DNA from 4 places in the Halomonas sp. 3D7M genome. Region 3 is predicted to be linked to each of the others. Evidence: predicted binding sites of a transcription regulator. Region 3 holds the regulator's gene; each other region holds the start of a gene.

Region 1 (4,360 bases), on a different contig from region 3:
GACAGATAGCATCGCGCAGGCGGGGGAGGCGCTGGCGGAGTTTATTGAGCGCCACCCTAAACTGTGGGTGATTACTGGCGCGGGAGTAAGCACCGACAGCGGCATTCCTGATTACCGCGATGCCGATGGGCAGTGGAAGCGACCGCCACCGGTACAGCATGGCGATTTTATGGCCTCACTTGCCGTACGCCAGCGCTATTGGGCGCAGGCGTTGATCGGCTTCAAAGCCATGCGTGAAGCCCAAGTGAGCGGTGCGCATAAGGCGTTGGCGGCGCTTGAAAGCATGGGCCACGTGGAGCTGCTGGTGACACAGAACGTAGACCGTCTGCATCAGCGGGCGGGTTCCAGCAAGGTCATTGATCTGCATGGACGAGCAGACGTGGTGGCGTGCATGACATGCGGTTATCAACTTATGCGTCACGCCATGCACAGCGAAATGGCCAGGATGAACCCGCGTTTTGCAGCGCTAGATGCCCACCATGCGCCCGACGGCGATGCGGATTTAGAAACTGATTTTTCGACGTTTAAGGTGCTGGATTGCCCGCGCTGCCAAGGCATCTTAAAGCCCCAGGTTGTTTATTACGGCGATGTGGTGCCGCCAGCGCGGCGCTTGGCTGCCCAAGCAGGGCTGCAAAATGCCGATGCCGTACTGGCTGTGGGCACCTCGTTGATGGTGTATTCCGGCTACCGCTTCTGCCGTGATGCCCACGCCATGGGTTTGCCGGTGGCCTCGCTGTCGTTGGGCGTCACTCGCGCCGATGCGCTATTAACCCACCAGTGGCGTGCGCCGTTAACGCCAGTGTTAGAGCATGCTGTCGGTTGTTTGCAGCAGCGTTTACTTGACTAAAGTGCTAGGGTATTAGGCAACGATTGTCACCAACAGCGGAGTCGCCCGTGCTGTCATTTGAACACCAGTTTGCAACGCTTCCCGAGCCACTGTGGATGGCCTGCCAGCCCACGCCAGTGAGCCAGCCCACGCTGATTGCATTTAATCAGCGCCTGGCAGAAACGCTGGGGTTTAAGACAGGGCTGAAGAGTAAGCCTGATGATGCCACCCTTGCCCAGTGGTTTAGTGGCAACCAACTACCGCCGGGCGCAGAGCCACGGGCGCTGGGTTACGCTGGGCATCAGTTTGGTAACTTTGTACCGCAGCTGGGCGATGGCCGCGCATTGTTACTGGGGGAGGTCGTCGACCAGAATGGCATACGGCGCGACGTGCAGCTCAAGGGCAGCGGGCGCACGCCATTTTCCCGTGGTGGTGATGGTCGTTCGCCGCTGGGGCCGGTGCTGCGGGAGTATCTGGTCAGTGAATTTATGGCTGCAATGGGCGTACCCACTACCCGTGCGTTAGCCGCCGTTTCTACCGGCGAGCGAGTCGTGCGCCAACTGCCTGAGCCCGGCGCAGTCTTTACCCGCGTGGCAAGCAGTCATATTCGTGTGGGCACCTTTCAATTTGCTGCGGTACGCAGAGATGAAGCTGCCCTGAAAGCGCTGGCCGACCATGTGATTGAGCGCCACTATCCCGATGCCGCTAGTGCAGATGATCCTTATTTAGCCTTGTTAGAGGCGGTGGTTGCTCGCCAAGCAGCGCTGGTGGCGCGGTGGATGAGCCTTGGGTTTATTCATGGCGTGATGAATACTGACAACTGCAGCATTGCCGGAGAAACCATTGATTACGGCCCCTGTGCCTTTATGGAGCAGTTTGACCCGCAAAAAGTCTACAGCTCGATTGATCAAGGCAAGCGCTATGCCTTTGATAACCAGCCCGCCATTGCTCAATGGAACCTAGCCCGCTTTGCCGAAACGCTGCTGCCGCTGATGCGCGAAGAGGGCGATACCGTCGTCGAGCAGGCCACCGATATCATCCGCCGCTTTGGGCCACTGTTTGATACCGAGCAGCGCCGCCTGCATGCAGATAAGCTCGGCCTTGCAGCAGACAGCGACCAAGCGGTAACGCTAATGGAAGCGCTGGAAAGCCAGATGCACCAGGGGCGGATGGATATGACCGCCACCTTTGATGCGCTGACGCATTACGCCAGCACTGCAAGTGAAACGCACAAGGAAGCACTGCTGGCGCTGACGACTCAGCCGAATGAGTTGGCGGCATGGCTAGATAAGTGGCAAGCCGCACAGGTTGCCAGCCAAGACAGCAAGCGCTTAGCTGCTATGCGGCGTGCTAATCCGGTTGTTATTCCCCGCAATCACCGCATTCAGGAAGTTATTGATGCGGCTTATGAAGGCGATTTTACGCCGTTTCACAGCTTACTTGCGGTGGTCACCCAGCCCTTTGATGAATCCGCAGAAGCACGCCGCCTTGCAGCCCCCGCAACGGAAAACGAGCAGGTACTAAGAACGTTTTGCGGTACTTGATTTACCCAAGCTGAAAAGTAAGCCATCACGGCGGTAATAGCTCATAGCGGGGGTCTTTCGCCATGGCCGGAAAACAGTTCCCGACTTTTCCGGCATTCCCGCCATCCTTGGCGGTCAGATGGCGAAAGTAGCGCCCACGGACGGGGTCACAGCGCCCCCGCGAAGAGCTGTTCCGCCTAGCACATCAGTGATGTCATTGCTCACATCGCTCTTGTGGTAAACTGTGATTATTTACAGGTAGGGGCGGAGGCAAGGGCAACCTGTGCGCAAAATTATTCATTGCGACTGTGACTGCTTCTACGCAGCGGTTGAAATGCGCGACAACCCAGCGCTTAACGATGTGCCTATTGCGATAGGTGGCAGCGTTGAGCAGCGCGGGGTTGTCGCTACCTGTAACTACCCCGCCCGCGAATTTGGCATCCACTCGGCCATGCCCATGGCGCAGGCACTCAAACGCTGCCCACATTTGACCGTGATCCGCGGTGATATGGCCAAATACAAAGCGGTGGCGCGTCAAGTGTTTGCGATTTATCGCGATGTGACCGAACTGATTGAACCGCTCTCGCTAGATGAAGCCTTTTTAGACGTTACTGATGTTTCCCTGTGCAACGGCAGCGCCACCCGCATGGCCGAAGCGATTCGCCAACGAGTAAAGCGGGAAGTAGGCATTACCGTCTCGGCAGGCGTCGCGCCCAATAAGTTTCTTGCCAAAATTGCCAGCGACTGGCGCAAGCCCGATGGTCTGTTTGTGATCACGCCGAACGATATCGATGGCTTTGTGCAGCAACTGCCGGTCAAGAAAATCCACGGGGTAGGGCCGCGCACGGCTGAAAAATTGGCGGGGTTGGGTATTCAAACCTGCGCAGATTTGCGGGCTCGTCCGCTCACTGAGCTGGTCGAACAGTTTGGCCGCTTCGGGCATCGGCTGTTCGAGCTTAGCTTTGGGCGCGACGAGCGACCAGTGAAAACTCATCGTGAGCGGAAATCGATCAGCACCGAGCAAACTTACTCCCAGGACTTACCCACCCTGGAAGCCTGTCGCCAACAGATACCCGGTCTTCTCAACGACTTAGAGCAGCGCTATGCCAGACTAGACCCCGCGCCCGCCGTGCGCGGGTTAATGGTAAAGATAAAATTCAATGACTTTACCCAAACGACAGTGGAGCACGCCGACCCCGCACCCAACCAGGAGCAATTCGAATCCCTGCTGACTATTGGTTGGGCACGAGGGGAGAAGCCAGTTCGGCTACTAGGCGTGGGCTACCGCTTGGCAGAAGAAGCCACCGTCCAGCAACTCTCGCTGTTTTAATTAGCCTGTTAATACTTATGTCGATTGACGCTCATACAAAGGCGCGTTAAAACAGACGTATGATAGTTTGTCTACTTGCTAGCTAGTTAGCGTGGGTGCTCTGCCACGCTACTTTCCTGTCTTCCTACCTTGCGAGCTAACCATGTCTGCCCATGCCACCCAACGCCCTCGTTTAGTGTTTGCCCATGCGAATGGCTTTCCTGGCTTAAGCTATCGCACGCTGCTGGAACCACTGGCAGAGTCGTTTGACCTCCATCCGCTAGATCGATTGGGTCATCACCCGGATTACCCGGTGAACCATAACTGGGGCAATTTAGTCGATGAACTGTTGAGCTACTTGCCGGTTACAGACGCGCCGTTATTGGGTGTTGGTCACTCGTTAGGCGGTACGCTGATGGCCATGGCGGCAGATAAACAGCCAGAACGCTTCTGCGGCGTCATTATGCTTGACCCGCCGTTGATGCTGGGGCCGGATGCCTGGGTGATGAAAGCGGCGAAGCGATTTGGTTTTATGGACCGCATCACCCCCGCTGGTAAAACCCAGGGGCGGCGCAGTGTGTGGCCTAGCCGAGAAGCAATGGCTGACTCGCTGCGCCGCCGTGGGTTATTTCGCCGCTTTACCCCAGAGGCATTGAACGACTACATTGAAGCAGGCACGCGCTTGCTGGATGACGGTAGCGC
Region 2 (8,257 bases), on a different contig from region 3:
CACAAAGCATTCGGTTTAGATAGGTCTGATATCGAATCTGAATAACAATTGCGCACTAAACCTTCTACGCTGAAGGATACTTGCTGCCGTGTGGTGGTGAGCTTTCTTTCAACGGGAGGTTAGGGTGTCATAGGAGCTTGAGCCATTGGTGGTGGCGGCACCCATACCGCATAATAGTGTGGTGCCGCTTTGAGCGGACACATCCCGTTGTATAAAAACGTCTGAGAAGGAGATCAGCCATGCTCATCCTAACCCGCCGTGTCGGCGAAACACTGATGATAGGTGATGAGATCACCGTTACAGTGTTAGGTGTGAAAGGTAATCAAGTACGTATTGGTGTTAACGCACCAAAAGACGTTGCGGTTCACCGTGAAGAGATTTACCAACGCATTCAGCGTGAACGCAACAGCGAAAGCGAATCTGAGTAAATGGTTGTCTGTGTTGCGTCTACTACAAGGCGTTTAAGCGGTAACTACGGAGCGGTGCGAAAAAAATTGGCGTAGGGCTGGACAGCAGTCGTCAAAATCGGTAATATTCGCGCCGTGCCGTTGAGGAGAGGTGGCCGAGTGGCTGAAGGCGCTCCCCTGCTAAGGGAGTATAGGGTTTATAGCCCTATCGAGGGTTCGAATCCCTCTCTCTCCGCCAACTGCATAAAGCAACATCAATTTGGATAAGCGCCCGTAGCTCAGCTGGATAGAGTACCTGACTACGAATCAGGGGGTCGGAGGTTCGAATCCTCCCGGGCGCGCCAAATTCGAAAAACCCGCTTTCTATTGAAAGCGGGTTTTTTCTTTTCTAGCCTGGCCATGGTGGCTCGTACTTTGGTCTTGCGATCGTTTAAAGCGCCCTTCTGTGCACAGCAGAAGGGCGCTTTTTTTATTCTAATTTAATGCCGAAGCGACTTATGCGGGCTCGCAGCAAAGTGATGTGCTGGGAATCAGGTTGTTAAGCAGTGTATCGAGATCCGTAAGGCGTTTCAGGCGCTGAAAGTGATGATTCGCTTCGCTATTGCCTTGGCGCATTTGTGCTAGCCACTGCTTGACGAGTGACACTACTACTCGATCTGGTAGTTGTCGCCGCTGTAAGTCGGCGTATCGCTTTAGCACGTTGGCACGCATTGTCCAGGTGGTGTCAGGGAGGCGCTCTCCTGTGCGCTGCCAATGGCGTATGCGAGCTGCAAGCCATGGGTCTGAGAGAGCGCTACGGCCAAGCATGACATCCTCGCAACCTGATAGCGTGCGAGCCTTCCAGTAGTCCTCTAGTGTCCAAATATCGCCGTTTGCAACGACAGGGATTGATACCTGGTGGCGAACTTTGCCAATCCACTCCCAATGTGCAGGTGGGCGATAGCCTTCATCTCGTGTGCGGCCATGGACAACAAGCTGTGCAGCGCCGCCAGCTTCTGTGGCCTGGGCGCAAGCGACTGCTAAGCGACGATCAGAAAAGCCAAGGCGGATTTTAGCCGTCACTGGAATTTCGCCGTCTAATGCTTCGGCGACCGCTTTTACGGCGCGATAGACGCGATCTGGCTGGCGAAGTAGCGATGCGCCACCATCATGACGATTAACCAGTTTGGCGGGACAGCCAAAGTTAAGGTCAACGCTGATAGCGCCCAGCGAGAGCGCCTGTTGCGCATTGCTGGCTAGCGCCACGGGGTCTGATCCCAAAAGCTGCAAATGCACGGGAACGCCGCTAGGGGTGGCGACGCTGCCTGCTGACAGTTCGGGGCAATGTTTATAGAACACGCGAGGGGGGAGTCGTGTGTCGACCACCCTGACAAACTCAGTCACTGCCCAGTCAAAACCTGCCTGCTGAGTCAGTAAATCACGCGTTAAGGCGTCGATGACACCTTCCATAGGCGCTAGGCCTATCCTGCCTTTATGTAGTAAATTAACAACCATGACTTCCACTATGGCGCGATTGCAATCTATCCTGGATGTGGCAGGTTAGTGTATTAGCCTCACTGCGCCAAGCGCCTTTAGAGGCTATTGGTGTGCCGAAAAGCATTTGAAAGAGGGGGAATGCGGTATGCAAGAGTCAGAGTTGCTCCAGGAAGGGCTTGCCCTTATGGGGTTGGGTATGGGTTTTGTATTTGTTTTTCTTACGGTTTTGGTAATTAGCGTTACGCTAATGTCGAAGTTGATTAGCCGTTTTCAGCCTGCTCCTATAGCAGCGCCAAGCGGTCGAAATAATGCAAAACCATCTGCACCGAAAGGCCAGGATGATGAAGTCAGGGCAGTGATTAGTGCTGCAGTGCACCGTTATCGTTCTTCGCGCCGTAAGTAAGGCCCTAGTTTTGTAGCTATCCTACCGCTCAATTACTATTTATTTTGTTAAATTTACTACAAATCCATAACGTGAAAATTGTGAGCCACGACCATGAATGAAACAAAACGTCCTCTGGGGATCACTGATGTTGTTCTTCGCGATGCCCATCAATCGCTGTTTGCCACCCGTTTGCGTCTTGATGACATGCTACCGATTGCCGAAAAACTCGACAATGTTGGCTATTGGTCATTAGAGACTTGGGGTGGAGCAACGTTTGATTCATGCATTCGCTATTTGGGTGAAGACCCTTGGGAGCGTATTCGGGCACTGAAAGAGGCGATGCCGAATACACCTCAAGCGATGTTGTTGCGTGGCCAAAACTTATTAGGCTATCGCCACTACGCCGATGACGTGGTTGATAAATTTGTCGAGCGCGCCAAGACTAACGGGGTTGATGTGTTCCGCGTGTTTGACGCGATGAATGACCCGCGTAATCTTGAGCGTGCTATCAAGGCGGTTCGCCAAGTAGGTGGACATGCGCAAGGCACCATCTCTTATACGGTTAGCCCGGTACATACCCTGGATAGCTGGGTAGAGCTCGCTAAAACCATTGCCGCAATGGGCGCTGACTCACTGGCTATCAAGGATATGGCGGGGCTTCTGACGCCTTATATTGCCTATGATCTTGTCACGCGGTTGAAAAAAGAGCTGTCTATTCCCGTTCACTTGCATTGTCATGCGACTACCGGGTTGTCGACCTCGACAATTTTGAAAGCCGTCGAGGCAGGCGTCGATAATGTCGATACTGCGATCTCTTCCATGTCCATGACGTATGGTCATAGTCCGACTGAGTCTGTCGTGGCCATGCTCAAAGATACCGATCGTGATACCGGCCTTGACCTGGAATTGTTGGAAGATATCGCCAGCTATTTCCGTGAAGTGCGCAAAAAGTACGCGGTGTTCGAAGGCTCGTTGCGCGGTATTGACTCACGCATTTTGATTGCCCAAGTGCCTGGCGGCATGCTCACCAACATGGAAGGCCAGCTTAAAGAGCAGGGCGCTGGCGATAAGCTAGACGACGTGTTGAGTGAAATCCCCCGCGTACGCGAAGACCTTGGCTTTATTCCTCTGGTGACGCCGACCTCCCAGATTGTGGGTACTCAAGCTGTGATGAACGTCATGATGGGCGAACGTTACAAGTCCATCTCCAAAGAAGTTCAGGCACTGTTAAAAGGTGAGTACGGCTCCGCGCCCGCGCCGTTTAATGCTGAGCTGCAAAAACGCGTGCTTGAAGGCGGCGAGCCGATCACCTGCCGCCCGGCAGATAACTTGTCGCCAGAAATGGATCGACTAGCTGCCGAGCTTAAAGAAAAAGCGAGCGCAGACAGCATTCGTATTGCCGGCGGCGAGCAGGGAATAGATGACGTGCTGACCTACGCGCTGTTCCCGCAAATTGGTCTGAAATTCCTTAAAAATCGTGACAACCCGGATGCCTTCGAACCTGCCCCTCAAGTGGCTGAGGCGAAAAGCGCTAACGTACCGGCAAAAGCCGCAAACAAAGCGCCAGCGGTTTCGAGTGGCCCGGAAACGTACACCGTTAAGCTCAATGGCAAAGCGTTTGTAGTGGAAGTGTCTGAAGGTGGCGAGATAGGCGCGGTGCAGGAACAGGCGGCAGTGAGTACTAACGCACCCCAAGAGGAAACGCTTGCATCTAGTGGAGAAAGCATTGATGCACCGCTTGCTGGCAATATCTTCAAGGTCAATGTACGCCCGGGTGACCAAGTAGCGGATGGCGATGTGGTGATTATTTTGGAAGCCATGAAAATGGAAACCGAAGTGCGCGCCAGTAGTGCCGGTACCGTATCGAAAGTTAACGTCAGCGAGGGTGACAGCGTCACCGTCGGCGATTCGCTGATCGAGCTTTAAGGGCATTTGGCAATGGAAAAACTAATTACCTTATGGGAGGGCTCGGGGCTTTATAACCTTGAGCTTGGTCAGGCGGCCATGATTTTGGTAGGGCTTGGGCTGCTCTATCTTGCCATTCACAAGAAGTTTGAGCCGTTGCTGCTGGTGCCAATTGGGTTTGGCGGCATTCTTGCCAATATCCCTGAGGCGGGCTTGGCAATCTCAGCGCTCGATCAAGCGATTGAGGTGGCAAAACCTGCTGTGCTGCAGCAGATAGCTTCCGTACTGGGGGCTACCCTTGATCCATTAAGTGGTGTAGAAGCTTGGCGAGAGTCGCTTAAAGCGATTGCCCACGACGCAGCGGCTCCCGATCAATTACGTGCGGCAAAGGATATTGCGGTTGGCGTAGGTTATAGCGATGGGATGCTCTATAACTTCTATAAAGTAGCGATTGCCTCTGGTATTGCGCCACTGATTATCTTTATGGGCGTGGGGGCCATGACCGACTTCGGCCCGTTACTGGCTAACCCGCGGACGCTCTTTTTAGGCGCGGCTGCTCAGTTTGGCATTTTTGCCACACTGTTTGGTGCTGTGATGCTGACCTCGCTGGGGGTGATGGACTTTTCCCTTAATCAAGCGGCCGCCATTGGTATTATCGGCGGTGCTGATGGTCCAACGTCTATTTATGTATCAAGCGTATTGGCTCCTGAGTTGCTGGGTGCTATCGCAGTAGCGGCGTACGCCTACATGGCGCTGGTGCCGCTGATTCAACCGCCGATTATGCGCCTGCTGACCACGCAGAAAGAGCGTCAAATTAAGATGACGCAGCTGCGTCCGGTATCCAAGCTGGAAAAGATCGTTTTCCCGCTGATGCTATTGATTGCCGTCGCGCTTTTCCTACCTGATGCAGCGCCGCTGTTAGGGATGTTCTGCTTTGGTAACTTGATGCGTGAGTGCGGTGTGGTTGAGCGCTTATCGGATACAGCGCAAAACGCTCTGATCAATATCGTGACGATTATCTTAGGGCTATCGGTTGGTTCCAAGCTGATGGCAGATAGCTTTCTGGCATTCGAAACGCTGGGTATCTTGGGCCTGGGTATTGTGGCGTTTGGTATTGGCACGGCCGCAGGCGTGTTGATGGCGAAGCTGATGAACCTGGTCAGCAAAATGCCGATTAATCCGCTGATTGGTGCCGCAGGTGTTTCGGCAGTGCCGATGGCCGCGCGAGTGGCTAATAAGGTTGGCTTGGAGTCGAACCCGCATAACTTCCTGCTGATGCATGCCATGGGCCCTAATGTGGCCGGTGTTATCGGTTCTGCTGTTGCAGCGGGTGTGATGATTAAATATTTAGGCTAAAACCCGCTAGCAGTACCATTGCGCAGTTATCGTTACGTAATGGTTAGCGACTAAAACGCGGCTTACCGAGCAATTGCTCGCGTAAGTCGCGTTTTTTTGTCAGCGATATAATAATCTTATTGTGGCGGCACTTTTTGAATATCGAGGGCTGTCTTTAGACGATTTTCAAGCGTAGTGAAATTTAAGGCCTCATCTCTTGGCCAGCCAATCGTGAGGCATACGCCGTTGCCATCGTACTCTGCCTGTTGGACGGGAATTTTCTGCTCGTCACACCAAGCGCGCGCGACGGCTTCATGGGCAAAGTTGACACGCAGCTGGTAGTTATCCCGTTCGACGACTTCGCGGGTAGGTAATGTTTCAATCCCGGCGTTAACCGACTGTGCGTAAGCTCGGGCGAGTCCACCCGTGCCCAACTTGGTGCCACCAAAGTAACGAATCACCACACAGCCTATTTCACCCATCTGGCTGCCGAGCAAAGCTTGATACATGGGCCTGCCGGCTGTGCCGCCGGGTTCGCCATCATCAGAGAACCCTATGTGCGTTTGTTCACCAGGAGGGCCAGCAATAAAGGCCGTGCAGTGATGACTTGCGTTGGGGTGAGCGGTTTTTGCTGCCTGCAACATTGCATGATAGTCAGCAGTGTTGGGTGCATGGCATATCCACGTGAGGAAGCGACTTTTTTCAACCTCAATTTCAGCGGTATGCCATGTGGCGGATGCTAGGTCTGGAACTCGGTAACGCAATCGATGCTCCCTAAAGCGGGTGGCGAATTAGTGGTGCCGAGTGTTGTTAGCGCCATGCTCGACGCCCATTACCATTCCCAGCACTTGAATATCACAATTATGCAGGAAGACGGCAGGCATGGCTGCATCTTCGGGCCATAAGTGAACGCCAAGTCGACTAATGGAAAGTTGCTTTAGGGCAACTTCTCGCTGGTTTATCGTCGCGATAGCGGTTTCTTGATGGCTACCTTGTTGATAGCGGCGAATAATGATGACATCGCCATCGAATAGATTGCATTCACGCATTCTGTTGCCGCGCACGCGAAGCGCATAAGTGTTGCGCCGCGTTACACGAGGTGCCGAATAAATAGGGCGACCTGTATTCGACGTCGTTTGAGATAGCGCATGTTGAGTTATGTTCAAGGGTGTTGGCATTGTCATCGTCATGCAGTTTTCTCCAATGCAGCGCCCGCTCCCTAGGCGTGTAATTGAGCAGATTGCTGTGTTTATAATCGGTAATGTTTTTTCATACAGTGTTTGTAGTATAGACCTGTTTTTGCATACAGTGCTAGTGCTCTGCATTGCCTATTGTTCTTAAGCGAAGATTGGTTGAAGTGTGATGCGACCCCTGACCGCAGAGAGCGACTGGCGAGAAAGGGGCTTTCCGTGTAGAGTTCGACGCAAAATCTACGTGCCTGGAGATATCCTTGAGCCTCTGCCTACAAGCCCGACAGCTAGCCTGTGAACGCGATGATCGTTGGCTGTTTGAGGGGCTAGATCTTGATATTCAACGTGGCGAAATAGTGCGTATCGAAGGCCCTAACGGGAGCGGCAAAACGACACTGTTGAAAATTCTTTCAGGCCAGTTGAGCGACTACCATGGCGACATTTATTGGAATGGCGACTCAATGCGCGAGGTGCGTGAACATTTTCTCGCCAATCTACTCTATTTAGGGCATGCCCCTGGCATAAAAGCGGGGCTTTCTCCGCTGGAAAACTTAGCGTGGTACCAAGCGCTTAGCGGCGAAAAAGGCGACGATTACCAGCGTGAAGAAGCGCTGGCACAGGTTGGACTGAGTGGCTTTGAGGATGTACCCGCCGGGCAGCTTTCTGCTGGGCAGCAGCGGCGAATTGCCCTTGCGAGACTGACGCTTACTAAGCGGGCATTGTGGGTCCTGGATGAACCTTTTACAGCCATTGATCGCCACGGAGTGGCAGCATTAGAGGCGCAGCTTGTTGCGCATGCCAACGCGGGAGGCTGTGTGTTAGTGACGACACATCATGAGTTAACCGCATCATCCGTGCTTAGGCGCGTTCAACTGGGGTAGAAGGAGACAGCGTTGCCAAGCTCACACGCCACGACAGGCATCCCAGAAATGTCGATGCATGCGCCTTCCGGTGGGCTCATGGTTGCCATTAGTGCCACCTTTAAGCGAGATCTAACGCTGTTGCTACGTCGTCGTGGTGAGGTGCTTAACCCATTGGTGTTCTTTGCCTTGGTGATTACGCTCTTTCCGATCGGCATTTCACCTGATCCCCAGTTACTGGCAGAAATAGCGCCTGGGTTGCTGTGGGTGGCGGCATTGCTAGCGGCATTGCTTTCTCTGGATAGTCTGTTCCGGAGCGACTACGACGACGGTAGTTTGGAGCAGCTACTGTTAGCTCCTCAGCCGCTGGCGGCGCTTAGCCTGGCAAAAGTTGCTGTTCACTGGCTGCTGACAGGACTGCCTTTGGCACTTATGGCGCCGATTTTAGGTATCATGTTGGCACTTCCTGCCGGGAGTTACATGGTGTTAGCGCTATCGCTGGCATTGGGAACCGCAAGCCTCAGCTTGATTGGTGCGATTGGCGCAGCGCTGACCGTCGGATTAGCTCGCGGCGGTGTATTGCTGTCACTGCTGGTGCTGCCGCTCTATATTCCAGTGCTTATTTTTGGTGCTGGCGCCGTGCAGGCCGCTATTTTAGGCGATGGTATCGCGGCGCATCTTGCTATTTTGGGCGCACTT
Region 3 (8,257 bases):
CTCAACTTGTTGTTGAGAAATCAAGCAGTCAGCGTTATCCATCAACTCACGCATTGAGTCAAGCGACTCAAGCGCCTCTTTATCCAGTTTGGACATCGGGTTACTCCAAGAAGGGGTTAACTAGTCAGTGACTTAAAAACGAAAATAACTTAAGAAAAGATGGGGTTAATTCGCCAACGCTTCTAATTTGGCATGGGTACGACGCCAGCGGCCAAGTGCCGTTAGCGCATCCACGTCTGGACGGGCTCGTCCATAGCGTAGCTTGATTGGTCGTTTACTGTGTAATCCTTGGCATGCTTCAACAACGTCTAACGCTGCAGAGCGGTCATTACAGACCAATAGCATATCGCATCCTGCGGCAAGGGCAGCCCTGGCGCGCTCCTTCGGGTCACCCGCTTCATGAGCACCCGCCATGCTTAAATCATCTGAAAAGATACAACCTTTAAACCCCAGGGACTCTCTTAACATTCCCAACCAACTAGGTGAGAAGCCAGCAGGACGTGAGTCAAACGCACTATAAATAACATGGGCAGGCATAACACCATCAAGCTGAGTAGCAAGCTGGCTAAACGGAACAAGATCGCGCTGTTTAATAAGCGCCAGCGGACGGTCATCCACAGGTAACGCCACATGGGAGTCAGCGGCAACGCCACCATGGCCAGGAAAATGCTTACCTACCGCCGCCATACCCGCTTCATGCAAACCGTTGATAAAACACTGACCCAGCGCAGCGACGTGTGCAGGGTCGGTGCTGAAGCTGCGATCACCGATAACACTAGAGATGCCACTTTCGACATCTAAAACAGGCGCAAAGCTGATATCCAGACCGCAAGCAGCCATTTCCATGCCCAGCAACCAACCCGCGTCTTTTGCTAGTGCAAGACCGGATGCCGAATCCTCAGCGAATTGATCACCAATGCGTGCCATGGCTGGCATGCGAGTAACGCCTTCTTTAATTCGCTGAACGCGACCGCCTTCTTGATCAATACCAAGTAACAGCTCGCCGCGAACACGACGAATATCACTGCAAAGCTTTCTAACCTGGTAAGCATTCTCGACATTTCTAGCGAATAAAATGACACCGCCCACAGCAGGGTCCATCAAAAGATGTTTTTCAGCTTTGGTTAATCGCGGCCCTTCGAGGTCAAGCATGACCGGGCCTAAAGATTGAGTCATTGTGATGGATCCAACAAAAGGGCCGTCAATTTTAGTTGATCAATCTCTCGTGTCAAAAAATCAATAATAAGTTGCCTACGCTTAGCCATTATGAAGCCAAACAGGTGTGCCCGGCGGCACATGCTCAAAAAGATACACCAGATCATCATTGCGCAGCCGAATACACCCATGTGAAGCGGCCACGCCCATCGGTTGATCAGGTGGCGTGCCATGAAGATAGATAAAACGACGCTGAGTGTCGACATCCCCGCCTCGGTTCACTCCTCTCTCTAAACCACAGAGCCACATAATGCGCGTTAAGATCCAATCACGATGAGGGAATTCCGCCGCAAGCGCCGACGTAAACACCTCCCCAGTCCACCGCCGCCCCCGAAAAACAGCATTATCAGCTAAACCGCCACCTATCGATGCGCGGATATAATGCCATCCCAGGGGGGTTTGACCACTGCCTTCCTGCTGCCCTACGCCTTTCTCACCGGTGGACACAGCGCACGTGTACTGCAGCGTGCGCCCTTGCCACCAGCATAGCTGCTGGTGTTTGATATTGATTTCTATCCAACCACCATTCTGCGGGGGTAGTTCAGCTAGCGTGGGCGTTCGCATAATGTCCTTCATCAGCAGCAGGCGGTAGCGGAGCATTCATGGCAGCAACCACGACAGGGCGTAAACGTCTTACCAAATCCCTGACGGTCACTTGCTCATTATAGTCTTTCGCGGCAATGTCTCGCAGCGCATCTAAACCCGACAGCGTAAAAATCACGGTACCCAGCATGAAATGCAGTCGCCAAAAACGCTCAGCATCAGGTAAATCTGGCGTTGCCTGGCGCACCAGCTCAGTAAAGCGGGTAAACACGTCTCCGTACTGCTGTTGGATATAACGGCGTAAATGCCCTTGTGCCTGACTATACGCCAACCCTAGCAGACGCATAAACACCTTCAGGCTATTGCGCTCAGCTGGCACTGCCAACACCGTGCTTGCCATTGTTTCCAACAGCACTTCAAGCGGAATCACATCACCGTTGTACTGCGCTTCCAGCTCATCAAGCGCCGTGTGAAAACGTTGCGAGAAGGGGTCTAAATAGCGCGCAAACACCGCTTGGATAAGCGCCTTTTTGGAACCAAAGTGGTAATTGACAGCCGCCAAATTAACCCGCGCTTTACTGGTGATATTGCGTAGCGATGTTTCGGCAAAACCACGCTCGGCAAACAGCACCTCAGCGGTATCGAGGATACGTGTTACCGTATCAGATTGCGCCATAGCGCCCTCCAGAAAACGAGTGTTTAAAACATCGTTAAATACTATGCCATAACGCTATTTGGCTCAATCACTTATCTTTAGCTTTTTCCCCGATGCTAAAATGCAGCCTAGGCAGCCATTCAAACACCAGCTATCAGACGCTATCGGGTTTGCCACTGCCATAGCCTCTCAGACTCGTCGCTCCTATCTCCATTCCTGGCACCATTCGCATAATGACTGCCATGCCATAGCGAAACGCTCTAGCATGTACTGGACAGAGCAACATACTGTATACTTAACCACATACTGTTTAAGCCGACATGTAGCCACTGTCTTGTTCAATTTTTTGGAGTTTGTTATGTCGCGTCCTCTTACTGCTCGTCAACAGCATGTTTTTGATTTTATTGTTAAAACGATGTCTGAATTCGGCTATCCGCCGACCCGCGCAGAAATTGCCAAAGCGCTAGGCTTTCGTTCTCCTAACGCTGCTGAAGAGCATTTACGAGCGCTTGAGCGCAAAGGTGCCATCCGCATTATCCGTAACACCTCGCGGGGGATTCGACTGCCTAATCAGGAACCACAGGATATCGGTGATGTCTCGGCAACAGCGCCTGCCGCCAACGTAGAACCACTACCGAATGGCTTACCAGTCATTGGCGAAGTGGCCGCAGGAAGCCCGATTCTAGCAGCGGAACACATTGATCGTTATTGCCCACTCCCCGCTGAATACTTTACCCCCAAAGCGGATTACCTTCTTCGGGTGCGAGGCTTGTCAATGAAGGATGTTGGCATACTGGAAGGCGACCTTCTTGCCGTGCATCGCACCGACCGGGTTCGTGATGGCCAGATTGTGGTGGCAAGGCTAGAAGATGAAGTCACTGTAAAACGCTTTAAACGACAGGGCCATACGGTGACACTGATTGCTGAAAACAGCGACTTTGCGCCCATAGAAATTGACCTACGTACGCAGCAGTTGGATATTGAAGGGGTGGGAGTTGGTGTCATACGTGGCGGTAACGGCCAAGCACTGGGATAAGCGAGTAAGTGTAAATGCCGGTGAGGCACTCGATAGAGATACTCACCGGCTATCGCAATGTTACTGAGAGTCTATATAGCGACGATCATTAAACGTAGCTACCCAACTCGGGTGATACACCAATAAAATACTGAGTAACATCCCTGTGATAAAAGCCTCGGAGGGCATTAACAGGGGTAAGAAGCGCGCATACTCTTGGGCTAAGTACACAGCTTCAGAGTCAGTACCCGCCACCATGATTAGCAAGACCGCCGACAACCCTCCTGCCAGTGTTGCCAGCGCTGCGCCAAAAAAGCCGCATACGAATAAAAAGATCATCAAGTTATCCGGCAGGCGCCGGTCTACCCATCGCCATACCAGACCAGTAATGACCGCAGGTACAATGCCGGTTACCAATACATTAGCGCCTAGTAACACCCATTCGTTGCGACCTATAGCTGACATTGCAACATTAATCAGCACATTGCTGATTAATGCGAGAGGCATTTTGAATAGCAACGTCATTAAGACAGTGAAGACTAAGTGCAGGGTTAACCAATCGACTGCCTGAGCACGCAGTTGCCACATCAACACCACAGCGAGCGTCGCGGCTAACCACCGATGCTGAAGAGCCACATCGCCTATCAGCACTCGCCAAGGGCGCAGCCATATCATCCACGCAAGCACGCTCAACGATACCAACCACGTCAGCAACAATGCCCAGGGAGCTAAAACACTTTGCGCGAAAGACATGGATGCCCCTATCTACCCGTTCAGTTAACGACAAGCCAGCTGTAAACTTGAATTGACTAAAAACACTGCGTATCTAAACAGCATGCTTAGCTGAACACCACGGTCTTATTGCCATGGATTAATACTCGGTCTTCTAAATGCCATCGTAAACCACGCGCCAATACCGCTTTTTCGACATCGCGCCCAAAGCGCACGAGATCCGTTGGCGTGTGGCAATGACTTACCCGATGAATATCTTGTTCAATAATCGGCCCAGCATCCAGCTCTTCGGTGACATAGTGACAGGTAGCACCGATTAGCTTAACGCCACGCTGGTAAGCTTGATGGTAGGGCTTAGCACCGGCAAAAGAGGGTAAGAAACTGTGGTGGATGTTAATCACCCGTCCCGCGTAACGCGAGCAGAGCGAAGGTGGCAAAATCTGCATGTAACGTGCCAGCACAATGCAGTCAGCCCTTGCGCTATCAATCTGAGCTTGCACCTGCTCGAAAGCAACCTGCTTGTTATCAGGATCTACGGGCACATGATGGTAAGGAATGCCATACCACTCAGTGAGTGATCGCATATCCTCATGGTTTGAAATAACCCCGACAATATCGCAATCAAGCTCCCCAGCCTGCCAACGATAAAGCAGATCAACCAGGCAGTGAGACTCCCGCGACACCATCAACACCACACGCCTACGCTTTTGAGTATCGACGAGCGACCACTGCATATTGAAGGCTTTAGCCACCGGCTCAAACGCACTACGTAACGCCTCCGCCGACATACCCAACGAATCTGCCAAAATTTCGTATCGCATGAAGAATCGGCCGGTCTCAAGATCAGAGTGCTGACTTGCTTCAGTGATAGAACCACCTTGTTGAGCAATAAAGCTTGAGACACGCGCCACAATGCCCACTTGATCAGGGCAAGAAACCACCAAACGGTAATAATGAGACATAAATAAACACTCTTGACATATTTTAACGGCACGTTCGACAAGCACCTACCAGCGGTAGGGAAGCGGTATATAGGCGAAATAGTGTACCTTATGCTTATCAAGGAAGCACCGCAGCCAAATGCCACGATGATTGTTACCCGCCCCTGCCTTCCCGTATAGTTAAGGTCTTACTTTTTAGGCTTTTCATTACTGATGCACCCACCACGCGTTCAACTTCGTCCCCGCCGTCGCCCTCCCCTGCGCCTACTGCCGCTAGGTGGGTGTGGTGAAATTGGAATGAACCTTACGCTGTATGGATACGATGATGAGTGGATCGCCGTCGACTGCGGCATGATGATTCGCCAAGATCTACCCAATTCCCCGCTGCAGGTGCCCAATACAGATACATTAGCAGCACTCAATATTACCCCAAAGGCACTCTACATTACCCATGGCCATGAAGATCATATTGGTGCCGTGGCGTGGCTCTGGCCTAAGTGGAATTGCCCTATTTTTGCAACGCCGTTAGCGGCGGGATTGCTGCGCCATAAGTTTGCAGAACATCAGCTTAGTAGCGCCGCTATAAACGTTGTGGAACCGGGTGATGCAATGGAGCTCGGCCCCTTCACGCTGCGTTACCTTCACGTTACCCATTCGATTCCAGAAAGTTGCTCAATCCTAATGCAGGCAGGCGACTATCGCGTGCTACACACCGGGGACTGGAAACTAGACCCTACCCCATTAATTGGCTCGCCCATTAACGCTGCTCAATTTCGTGCGCTCGCGCCTATCGATCTCGTCGTAGGCGACTCCACTAACGCCCCGATGCCCGGCCATTCCGGCAGTGAAGGCGATGTTGCTAAAGCACTCGCTCACACCTTAAAACAGTGCAAAGGACGCGTGGTGGTATCTTGCTTTGCCAGCAACCTCGCCCGCGTATTAGCGATTGGAATTGCTGCCCAACAGTGCGGCCGACGCGTCAGCTTGATGGGCCGTTCAATGGAACGCATGGTGAGTGTCGCGAAGGGCCTAGGGTATCTAGACGACTTTCCGCCGCTAGTACCGCCCCATGACTTAGGCTACCTGCCGCCAGAAGAGGTGGTGATTATTGCGACGGGCAGCCAGGGCGAACCACGTGCAGCACTGCAACGCTTAGCACAGCGGAGGCACCCGTTTGTGGATCTTGAGCCAGGCGATAGCATCATTTTTTCTGCCAAAGCCATACCAGGCAACGAGCGCCCTATTGAACAACTGAAAAAACGCCTAGCGCAGCTTGGGGTGTCAATTTTCGATGAGATGAACCACCCAGAATTACACGCGACTGGGCATCCTGCCGAAGATGAGCTGAGAAAACTGTATCAATGGGTTCGGCCAAAAACATTGCTGCCGGTGCATGGGGAGGCGCGCCATCAGGCTGCCCATCAAGAAATTGCCACCAGCCTCGGCATTAACGCCCCGCTCGCACCGGTAAATGGCGACATGTTGATGTTCGACAATCTAGGCTTACGCTGCGAAGCACGCTATCCCCAGCCGCCCTGCATCGTTAATCAGAATAGCGTCGTGCCTCATCCAGGGCTCGATACCGGCTCTCACTCATCGCGGCGCGGCAGTTTGTTCTTAGCGCTTCCCGTTACGGCTACCGACACTGGCTGGTGCCGCATTGGCCGTTTGATGCTGGATGCCAGCGGTACCAGCCCACTCGATGAAGATAGTTTCAGCGAATGGCTAGATGATCAGTTATTAGAAATAGCAGCAGAGACATTGGCCGATTTGCGTCAAGCACTGCAACCGAGGCTAATTCATTGGCTCGCTAATCACCTTCAGCATATGCCAGACGTACATTTACAAATAATGGCAACCGAAATGCCCTCTTCAGAAGCCATTAGCGATAGTTAAAGCCATTGGCGATATTGATGCTGCTGGCAATATCGTCTACCAGCGTTCTGCAGCTTGCTGATCAGTATGCCGCTCTTTTACCCAGTAAGCCCCCTGGCGGGAGTGCTCTTTCTTCCAAAACGGCGCCTGGGTTTTTAAAAAGTCCATAATAAAGTCGCAGGCTTGGAAAGCATCGCGGCGATGAGCACTGGCCACCAGCACCCGCACAATAGGGTCTCCCGGCGTCAAATCACCAATGCGGTGAATAATCCGTACGGCCTGTAACGCCCAGCGTTGACCTGCCTGCTCACCAATCTGCGTTAATGTGCGCTCGGTCATCCCTGGGTAGTGCTCAAGAGTCAGCCCAATAACATCAGGGGATTCATTAAAGTCGCGCACAAATCCCGTGAAGGTGACAATAGCGCCGATATCGGTGCGCTTGCGCAGCGCACTTTCATAGCCATCATCCATTTTAAACGCTGCTTCTTGAACCCTGACAGCAATATCCAATTCAGTCTCTGTAATATCAGCCATCTGATTACCCACCCGTCACTGGAGGAAAGAAGGCCACTTCATCCTCATCGGTAAGGCGCGCACTATCGTTGGCCATCACTTGATTGATAGCACACAACGTGCGCTGCTCTGACAACACATTAAAGCGTGCATCCATAGCGCTTAACGCCGCTTTCAATCCCGCCACATCTCGACTTGGCAGTTGATCAAGCCCAATGGCAAGGTCACTCTCTTCTACCCGCTCACGCAGCTCAGCAAGAAACTTAACCCGCACGCAAGGGGATGCACATCGCTCGCCTAAGCGAACCTCTCCTGCAACGCCACCGCCAGTCACAATTGGTTCTGGCACACCTCGTTGATAATCGCCACGAACACCGCCCCGCTTACTTTCCAATTGAATGGCGTCAATGCGCATCTCTTTATCCACCGCTTTACACATATCGTAAAGCGTCAGACAAGCCACTGACACGGCTGTCAGAGCTTCCATTTCTACCCCGGTCTGTCCGTTAAGGCGGCAAAGCGCGGAGACTTCAACACAGCCGTTAGCGTGATCAATAGCGAAATCTACAGAGACTTTTGAAAGCGCTAATGAATGGCACAACGGGATCAACTCATGCGTGCGCTTTGCTGCCTGAATACCCGCAATGCGCGCGGTCGCCAGCACATCGCCTTTGGGCAACTCGCCATCACTCAACAGCTGCAACGTTTTAGGCTGCATAACGATACGCCCAGACGCTACCGCCTCGCGGCGAGTCTCTCGCTTATCTC
Region 4 (8,257 bases), on a different contig from region 3:
CTTCCAGCAACGGGCGACCCATCACATAAGTGACTTGTTCTCGGGTCATTCCTGGCTGTAATTGGCTGACCATTTCTTCGGTCACCAAGTTGCCCTGAGGGATGTCGCGCTTGTAAACGCCAACGTAGCTGCAGCCGCTAACAACGGTTAGGGCAACGGAAAGAGTAATGATGCGAGTCAATTTTTGCATTTGAGCCTATTCTTCACTATCGTGGTTTCGGTCGATCATACCCGACCTAACCTGTTACTGCGAAGAGCAACCATGGCCGATCAGAACCATGAACTGCGCAAAGCCGGGCTGAAAGTAACCCTGCCGCGCGTCAAGATCCTGCAGATTCTCGAAAATGCTTCGGGTCAACACCACCTTAGCGCAGAAGAAGTGTACAAAACACTGATTGATGCGGGCGAGGATGTTGGCTTGGCTACCGTGTACCGCGTGCTGACTCAGTTTGAATCAGCAGGCTTGGTGATCCGTCATAATTTTGATGGTGGCCACGCGGTGTTCGAGATGACTCAAGAAGACCACCACGACCATATGGTGTGTTTAGAAAGTGGTGAAATCATTGAGTTTGTCGATGAAATCATCGAGCGACGTCAGCAAGAGATCGCCGAAGAGCACGGCTATGAACTTGTGGACCATGCCCTGGTGCTTTACGTACGCCCCCGTGGGTCGGACGTAACCCGACAGGACAGCGGCCCCACAAATAAAAAATAGTCGCGCTAAATAAAACGCCCCTAGGGTGCGAGTGATGACTCATTCGCGCCCTAGGGGCGTTTTTTATAGTGTGTGGCGTTTGCTAGCGCGTTGTCGATTGAAAAAAGCGCTTAGTGCGGTGGCCGTTGGCTCGCGTGCAGCATTTCGCGGGCGTGGGCGAGTGTTTGGTCAGATAGCGTTACACCGCCCAACATGCGGGCGAGTTCGCTGATACGCCCCTGTTCGTCCAGCAGGGCCATATGGGTCAGCGTGCTATCTCGTTTGGCGCGTTTTTCAATATGCAGGTGCTGATGCGCCTGAGCGGCGACCTGAGGCAGGTGGGTGACAGTCATTACTTGACCGTTTTCGCCGAGCTTGCGCAGCAGTTGACCGACAATTTCGGCCGTCGCTCCCGAGATACCCACGTCCACTTCATCGAAGACCAAGCTGGGAATGGTGGAGTGGGAAGCGGCCACCACTTGAATGGCAAGGCTGATGCGCGATAATTCACCGCCCGAAGCCACTTTGGTTAGCGGCCTAGCGGGCTGGCCTGGGTTCGCGCTAATCAGGAATTGGACGTGGTCCAGGCCTTCCGGCGTAGGCGTTTCACGCGGGGTAACGTCCACGTCAAAGCGTGCTTTACCCATCGCCAAGAACCCTAGTTGTTGTTGCACTTCTTTGCCCAAGTGAACGGCGGTTTTTTGTCGCGCCTCGCTTAGTTGTTTGGCATCGCTGCGATAGCGCTCGCGGTATTCAGACACTTGGTTGCTTAACGACTCCAGGTCGTCGTCGCTGGCTTCTAGCAGTTCGACTTCCTGGCTGAGTCGGGCATGCAGTGCGCAAATCTCTTCCGGGGCAACGTGGTGTTTACGGGCAATACGGTGGACATCGCCAAGCCGTTCTTCTACCCAGGCTAGGCGCTCTGGGTCTAGTTCAGTTGTACTGGCAAGACGATTTAGCTCGCTGGAAGCTTCCTCTACTTGAATGCGCGCATCGCTAAGCATAGCCAAGGTATTGGCCAGTGTGCCTTTGTCACTGCCGGGTAACGCGCTTAAATGGGCATAGGCTTGATTTAACAGCGACAGAGCGCCACCTTCATCGCTCGCGCAGCAGTCGGCGGCAAACTGGGTTTCACGCAGCGTCTCTTCCGCATGGGCGAGGGTATGCTGCTCCTCTTCTAGCGTTTGCAGCTCACCCTCTGCCAGTCCCAGTTGATCTAATTCTTCTACTTGGTAGCGCAACAGCTGCCGCTTTGCCTCAACTTCACTGCCTTCTTCGCTGAGTTTTTTTAATCGCCGCCGGGCGCTGCGCCACTCGCGGAAGGTTTCAGCTAGTTGCTGGCTACGCTCACGTAGCCCGGCATAATCATCTAGCAGGGCGAGGTGGGTTTCTTCACGCATAAGCGCCTGATGAGCATGCTGTCCATGGATTTGAATCAGCTGCTCGCCCAGCGATTTTAGGTCGGCGATGGTGGCGGGGTGGCCATTGATCCACGCTTTGGAGCGACCGCTGGCGGTAACCACACGGCGCAGCAAGCACTCTTCAGCAGGCAGCTCGCGAGCAGTCAACCACTCTGTGGCAGCGGGTAGGTGTTGAATATCAAAACGCGCGGAAAGGTCGGTGCGCTCACGTCCATGGCGCACGCTGCCAGCGTCGGCACGCTCGCCCAAACATAGGCCAAGGGCGCCGAGTAAAATCGATTTGCCTGCCCCAGTTTCCCCGGTAATCGCCGTCATACCACGGGTTAGGTCGAGTTCAAGGCGGTCAACAATAGCGTAATCTTGGATTGCTAGCTGCGTGAGCATAAGGCCTCCTGAGGCGGTGCGGCACAGAAGCTGGATACTTATCCAATAATTGTTGTTTTATACAGTAGTCTATAACTCACTTCAATGCCCCTCTTGAGATGGCTTTTATGGCCCCCATATAGCGTCCATACGTGGTTAATACTCGTTACTTAACCGAGGTGGCCGTTAATGCCACCGCTGCATACTTTTCAGGAGCTAGGCATGGCAAAAGAACCGCAAACCCCATTAGATGATGAGCTGGCCCGCCAAGAGCAAGAGGCGGAAGTCACCGAGCAAGCGGCTGAAGAGCGCCTGGTCGAGGGTGAGCTGGAAGGGTTAATCGAGGACGACGCTGCGTTAGAGGACGGCGTGGGAAACCCGGAAGCCGATATGCTAGCCGCTCAGGTGGAAGAGCTTGAGCAGAGCTTGGCGGAAGCTAAAGACCAAGCGCTACGTGCCGCTGCTGAAGCTCAAAACGTGCGTCGCCGAGCTGAGCAAGAGGCTGAAAAAGCACGCAAGTTTGCTTTAGAAAAATTTGTTAAAGAGCTGTTGCCCGTTGTTGATAGCCTGGAAAAAGCCCTAGAGAGCATGGAAGACGGAGCCTCTGACGTACATCGTGAGGGCGTTTCCATGACCCTCAAAATGCAGTTAGGCGTATTGAATAAATTTGGCGTGGAAAGCGTTGAACCCCAGGGTGAACCCTTCGACCCCCAAGTTCACGAAGCGATGGCGATGGTGCCGAATCCCGAGCTTGAACCCAATACCGTCATGGATGTGATGCAGAAGGGTTATTTGCTTAACGGCCGCCTAGTTCGCCCCGCGATGGTGGTGGTTAGCCAAAAAGCCAATTAAGCATTGGCTGACGCAAAGCAAAAAAAGCCCCTTGAAATGCTGCAAGCGGCCCCCAAATAAAGGGCAACCCGCGGGAAAACCCGCAAACGCTTTAAATTTCAAAAAGCAGATTTTTGACATCAGCTTTCAAACATCAGTTTTGTAACAACCGAATTCGAGGTTTTTGCTATGGGACGCATTATTGGTATCGACCTGGGCACCACCAACTCTTGTGTGGCAGTGCTCGATGGTGACAGCGCTAAAGTCATTGAAAATGCCGAAGGCGGCCGCACTACGCCTTCCATTATTGCTTACACCGACGATGGTGAGACGCTGGTAGGCCAGGCGGCAAAACGTCAGGCCGTCACCAACCCTGAGAACACCCTTTACGCGATCAAGCGCCTGATTGGCCGTCGCTTCAAAGATGATGTCGTACAAAAAGACATCAAAATGGTGCCTTACAAAATCGCCGAAGCCGACAACGGTGATGCCTGGGTTGAAGTAAAAGGCAAAAAAATGGCGCCGCCGCAGGTAAGTGCGGAAGTGCTGAAGAAAATGAAGAAAACCGCCGAAGACTACCTCGGCGAAGCGGTAACTGAAGCGGTCATCACCGTACCGGCGTACTTTAACGACAGCCAGCGCCAGGCCACGAAAGATGCGGGCCGCATCGCCGGTCTTGATGTTAAACGCATCATTAACGAGCCGACCGCTGCTGCATTGGCCTACGGGATGGACAAATCCCGTGGTGATAAAACCATCGCGGTATATGACCTGGGTGGCGGTACTTTCGATATCTCTATTATCGAAGTGGCCGACGTTGACGGCGAAACTCAGTTTGAAGTGTTAGCCACCAACGGCGACACCTTCCTGGGCGGCGAAGACTTCGACTTGGCGCTGATCAACTACTTAGTTGACCAGTTCAAAGCGGACAGCGGTATGGATCTGTCTGGCGACAACCTCGCGATGCAGCGCCTGAAAGAAGCGGCTGAGAAGGCTAAAATTGAGCTTTCCAGTGCCCAGCAGACAGACGTTAACTTGCCGTACATCACCGCTGACAACACTGGCCCGAAACACCTTAACGTGAAGGTGACGCGTGCCAAGCTGGAGTCGTTGGTTGAAGATCTGGTACAGCGTTCGCTCGACCCGTGCAAAATGGCGCTGAAAGATGCTGGTTTGTCTGCATCTGAAATCGACGAAGTGATTCTGGTCGGTGGCCAGACGCGTATGCCGATGGTGCAGAAGAAAGCCGCTGATTTCTTCGGTAAAGAAGCGCGTAAAGACGTCAACCCAGATGAAGCGGTTGCTGTTGGTGCGGCGATTCAGGGCGGTGTTCTTGGCGGCGACGTAAAAGACGTACTGCTGCTCGACGTTACCCCGCTGACCCTGGGTATTGAAACCCTGGGTGGCGTAATGACGCCGCTGATCGACAAAAACACCACCATCCCCACGAAGAAGACGCAAACCTTCTCCACGGCGGATGACAACCAAACGGCAGTGACGATTCACGTCGTTCAGGGTGAGCGTAAGCAGGTCTCGCAGAATAAGTCGCTGGGTCGTTTTGATCTTGCCGACATTCCGCCAGCACCGCGTGGTGTGCCGCAGATTGAAGTGGCCTTCGACCTGGATGCCAACGGCATTCTAAACGTATCGGCCAAAGATAAGGCGACCAATAAAGAGCAGTCTATCGTCATTAAAGCGTCCAGCGGTCTCACGGATGAAGAGATCGAGCAAATGGTACGCGATGCGGAAGCTCACGCGGACGAAGACAAAAAGTTCGAAGCGCTGGTGCAGCTGCGTAACCAAGCAGATGGCATGATTCACGCCACTCGCAAAACCGTGCAGGAAGCCGGCGATAAAGCGACCGATGACGAGAAACAAGCCATCGAGACCGCGATCAGCGAGCTGGAAGAAGCAGTGAAGACTGACGATCAGGACAACATCCAGCAGAAGCTGGACGCGCTGGCCGAAGTGTCTGGTCAATTGGCGCAGAAAATGTACGCCGAGCAGGCGGAAGCTGCTCAGCAGGCGGACGGCGAAAGTGCTGAAAATGCCAGCACCAAGCCAGAGGATGACGTGGTTGACGCTGAGTACGAAGAAGTCAATGACGACAAAAAGAAACAGTAAATCACCTCTATCTGCTAAGGAATGCGGTAGCGCGGGAGACAACTCCCGCGTTGCTGTTTCCGAAGCAGACGCCTAATTAAGTGCGTAGCTAACCAGGAGGCGTAGGACCCATGTCCAAACGCGATTATTACGAAGTCCTGGGTGTCGAAAAAGGGGCTGATCAGAAAGAGATCAAAAAGGCCTACCGCCGCTTGGCGCAAAAATTCCACCCTGATCGAAACCCGGACGATAACACTGCAGCGGAAAAATTCCGTGAGGTGTCAGAAGCGTACGAAGTCTTAAGCGATGGCGAAAAGCGCGCGGCGTATGACCAGTTTGGTCACGCCGGTGTTGACGGCCAGGGCGGCGGCTTTGGCGGTGGTGGGTTCGGTGGTGGTGGCGCTGGCGACTTCAGCGACATCTTCGGTGATGTGTTTGGCGATATCTTTGGTGGCGGTGGTGGCCGTCGTCGTGGACCTAATGCCCCCGCGCGTGGCAGTGATCTGCGCTACAACTTAGAGCTGGATCTGGAAAACGCCGTTTCCGGCACAACCGTTGATATCCGCGTGCCACGCCATATCGAATGTGACCGCTGCGATGGTGAAGGTGCTGAGCCTGGCTCTAGCAAAGAAACCTGTCCCACGTGCCACGGCCACGGCCAAGTGCGTATGCAGCAAGGCTTCTTCGCGGTTCAGCAAACCTGCCCGACCTGTCACGGTAGTGGCCAGCACATTAAAGTGCCGTGCCACAAATGTAACGGTGAAGGCCGCGTACGGGAAACGCGCACACTGTCGGTGAAGATTCCGCCGGGAGTGGATACAGGTGATCGCATTCGCCTGAATGGTGAGGGTGAAAGTGGTGTTAACGGTGGCCCGCCCGGTGACCTGTATGTTCAGGTATCGATCAAGCCACACCACATCTTCCAGCGCGATGGCAAACACCTGCAGTGTGACGTGCCAATTAACTTTGTTGACGCTGCATTGGGTGGGGAGCTGGAAGTGCCCACGCTAGATGGCCGTGTGAAGCTGAAGATTCCACCGGAAACTCAAACCGGTAAGCTCTTCAGACTGCGCGGTAAAGGCGTGAAGCCGGTACGCGGCGGCGCACCTGGCGACCTGCTTTGCAAAGTGGTGCTGGAGACGCCGGTCAATCTCAATGACGAGCAGAAAGACCTGCTTCGTCAGTTGCAAGAGAGCTTTGACGGCAGCAATAGCCACAGCCATTCGCCGAAGAAAACTGGTTTCTTCGACAGTGTGAAGAAGTTTTTTGAAGAGATGAAGCCGTAACGGCGATTCACTTCACAGCACATCAGCGCCCCGGCACTTTCAAGTGTTGGGGCGTTTTTTTGTTAACTAGTTATTGCTAATTCATTGTGTTGCATAGTGTAAAATAGTGGGTCTGATGGGCTTATCGCTTAATCGCTAACCGATACCCTTTTAAAGCGTGGATTATTTGCACATAACTTATTAGCACATAAGGACGAGGGCAAATGCTAGCGGATGAAGAGTCTCGCCCTGGGTTGGGCATTGGGCTGCGAGTGCTTTCTGGCGTGCTGTTCACCGGCATGTTGGTGTGTATTAAAGCGGTGAGTGACGAGGTTCCGGTAGGGCAGTCGGTTTTTTTCCGCTCGCTATTTGCGCTGTTGCCGATTGTTGTGTTTTTGATGCTACGTCGCGAGTTTCCGCAGGGATTGGCGACGCGCCGTCCACTGGGGCACGCGTTGCGCTCGGGCCTTGGGGCAGCGGCAATGTTCGCATCGTTCGCGGCGGTGGCCTTGTTACCTGTCGCGGAAACTACGTTGTTAGCCCAGCTGACGCCCGTGTTTATGGCATTGGGTGGTGTCTTGCTGCTGGGGGAGCGCTTCTCGCTTTATCGGGCGGGCGCTATTGCGTTGGCGTTAGCTGGGGTGGCGGTGCTGGTACTGCCAGGGCTTGAGGCCAGTCGCGAGCAAGGGCAGCTGGCTGGCTATGCACTAGGCGCGCTGAGCGCGCTGTTAACCGCTGGAGCGCTGCTAACCGTACGGCGCATTTCACGTACCGAAACAGCCGGTTCCATTGCCTTCTACTTTATTCTGGTCTCTGCGCTAGCGGGGTTGGCAACACTGCCCTTGGGCTGGGCACCGCTTAAGGGTGACGTGGTGTGGTTGTTAGTGCTGTCTGGCTTGTTTGGCGGTTCGGCTCATATTGCGATGACGCTGGCGCTACGTTACGCCGAAGCGTCACGCCTAGCGCCTTTTGAATATATTGCGTTGGTGTGGCCTGTGTTAGCAGATTGGATGCTGTTTGGCCTGCCGGTTTCTAGCGGCTTTTTGCTGGCATTGCCGTTGCTACTTAGCGGGGTCGGGCTGGCCACACTAGAAGGCCGCCGGATTAAACGGCTTCTTCGACAATAAGCTGAGGGCGGCCCTTTGAGCATGGCTCAATACGCGCCGTCACTTTGTAAACTTGGCGCAGTAACTCAGGTGAGATTACCTCCTCGGTTGAACCGCAGGCGATTAAACGGCCGTTCTCTAACACCATGGCTGCATCAGTGAAGCGCAACGCATGCCCGAGGTCGTGAAGGGCAACCAGAATAAGCATGTTGCGCTCATCGGCAAGGCGCCGCAGTACGCTTAGCAGGTTGATTTGGCGGTTAAGGTCAAGCGCTGAGGTAGGCTCATCCAGCATTAAAATTTCAGGCTCTTGAACCAGCGCCTGGGCGGCACTCACCAATTGGCGCTGTCCGCCGCTCAGATCACCGATATCGCGTTCGCCAAGTGCGCTGATATTGAGCTCTTCAAGCGCTCGGTCGACCTGGGTAAGGTCTTCAGGCTGCACTTTTAGGCTGCGCCCTTGCATACGTGCCA

Evidence for each region. The regulator LexA, encoded in region 3, represses DNA repair genes until DNA is damaged. The targets are predictions, from matches to a motif close to TACTGTNTANNTANACAGTA.
Region 1: the regulator LexA is predicted to act here: its motif matches at 2,590-2,609, upstream of dinB (DNA polymerase IV).
Region 2: the regulator LexA is predicted to act here: its motif matches at 6,800-6,819, upstream of INT22_RS17345 (LexA family protein).
Region 4: the regulator LexA is predicted to act here: its motif matches at 2,547-2,566, upstream of recN (DNA repair protein RecN).

Annotation. Positions count from the first base shown of each region.
Region 1 is NZ_JABUZF010000264.1:7,755-12,114, forward strand. It holds gene INT22_RS17125 (NAD-dependent protein deacetylase) at 1-847, shown strand, start outside; gene INT22_RS17130 (protein adenylyltransferase SelO) at 895-2,370, shown strand; gene dinB (DNA polymerase IV) at 2,633-3,679, shown strand; gene INT22_RS17140 (alpha/beta fold hydrolase) at 3,822-4,360, shown strand, end outside.
Region 2 is NZ_JABUZF010000264.1:55,184-63,440, forward strand. It holds gene INT22_RS17300 (aspartate kinase) at 1-45, shown strand, start outside; gene csrA (carbon storage regulator CsrA) at 240-428, shown strand; tRNA gene INT22_RS17310 (tRNA-Ser) at 553-645, shown strand; tRNA gene INT22_RS17315 (tRNA-Arg) at 675-751, shown strand; gene INT22_RS17320 (tRNA dihydrouridine synthase) at 903-1,901, opposite strand; gene INT22_RS17325 (OadG family protein) at 2,029-2,286, shown strand; gene oadA (sodium-extruding oxaloacetate decarboxylase subunit alpha) at 2,380-4,194, shown strand; gene INT22_RS17335 (sodium ion-translocating decarboxylase subunit beta) at 4,207-5,529, shown strand; gene INT22_RS17340 (IMPACT family protein) at 5,646-6,272, opposite strand; gene INT22_RS17345 (LexA family protein) at 6,300-6,698, opposite strand; gene ccmA (cytochrome c biogenesis heme-transporting ATPase CcmA) at 6,959-7,579, shown strand; gene ccmB (heme exporter protein CcmB) at 7,628-8,257, shown strand, end outside.
Region 3 is NZ_JABUZF010000090.1:4,067-12,323, forward strand. It holds gene INT22_RS03405 (hypoxanthine-guanine phosphoribosyltransferase) at 1-96, opposite strand, end outside; gene nagZ (beta-N-acetylhexosaminidase) at 166-1,176, opposite strand; gene INT22_RS03415 (L,D-transpeptidase) at 1,258-1,779, opposite strand; gene INT22_RS03420 (TetR/AcrR family transcriptional regulator) at 1,757-2,434, opposite strand; gene lexA (transcriptional repressor LexA) at 2,772-3,449, shown strand; gene INT22_RS03430 (energy-coupling factor ABC transporter permease) at 3,510-4,181, opposite strand; gene purU (formyltetrahydrofolate deformylase) at 4,268-5,122, opposite strand; gene INT22_RS03440 (ribonuclease J) at 5,399-6,997, shown strand; gene moaE (molybdopterin synthase catalytic subunit MoaE) at 7,034-7,510, opposite strand; gene moaC (cyclic pyranopterin monophosphate synthase MoaC) at 7,515-8,257, opposite strand, start outside.
Region 4 is NZ_JABUZF010000252.1:15,772-24,028, forward strand. It holds gene INT22_RS15365 (outer membrane protein assembly factor BamE) at 1-190, opposite strand, end outside; gene fur (ferric iron uptake transcriptional regulator) at 263-715, shown strand; gene recN (DNA repair protein RecN) at 826-2,499, opposite strand; gene grpE (nucleotide exchange factor GrpE) at 2,701-3,330, shown strand; gene dnaK (molecular chaperone DnaK) at 3,499-5,433, shown strand; gene dnaJ (molecular chaperone DnaJ) at 5,544-6,698, shown strand; gene INT22_RS15395 (DMT family transporter) at 6,902-7,804, shown strand; gene INT22_RS15400 (ABC transporter ATP-binding protein) at 7,782-8,257, opposite strand, start outside.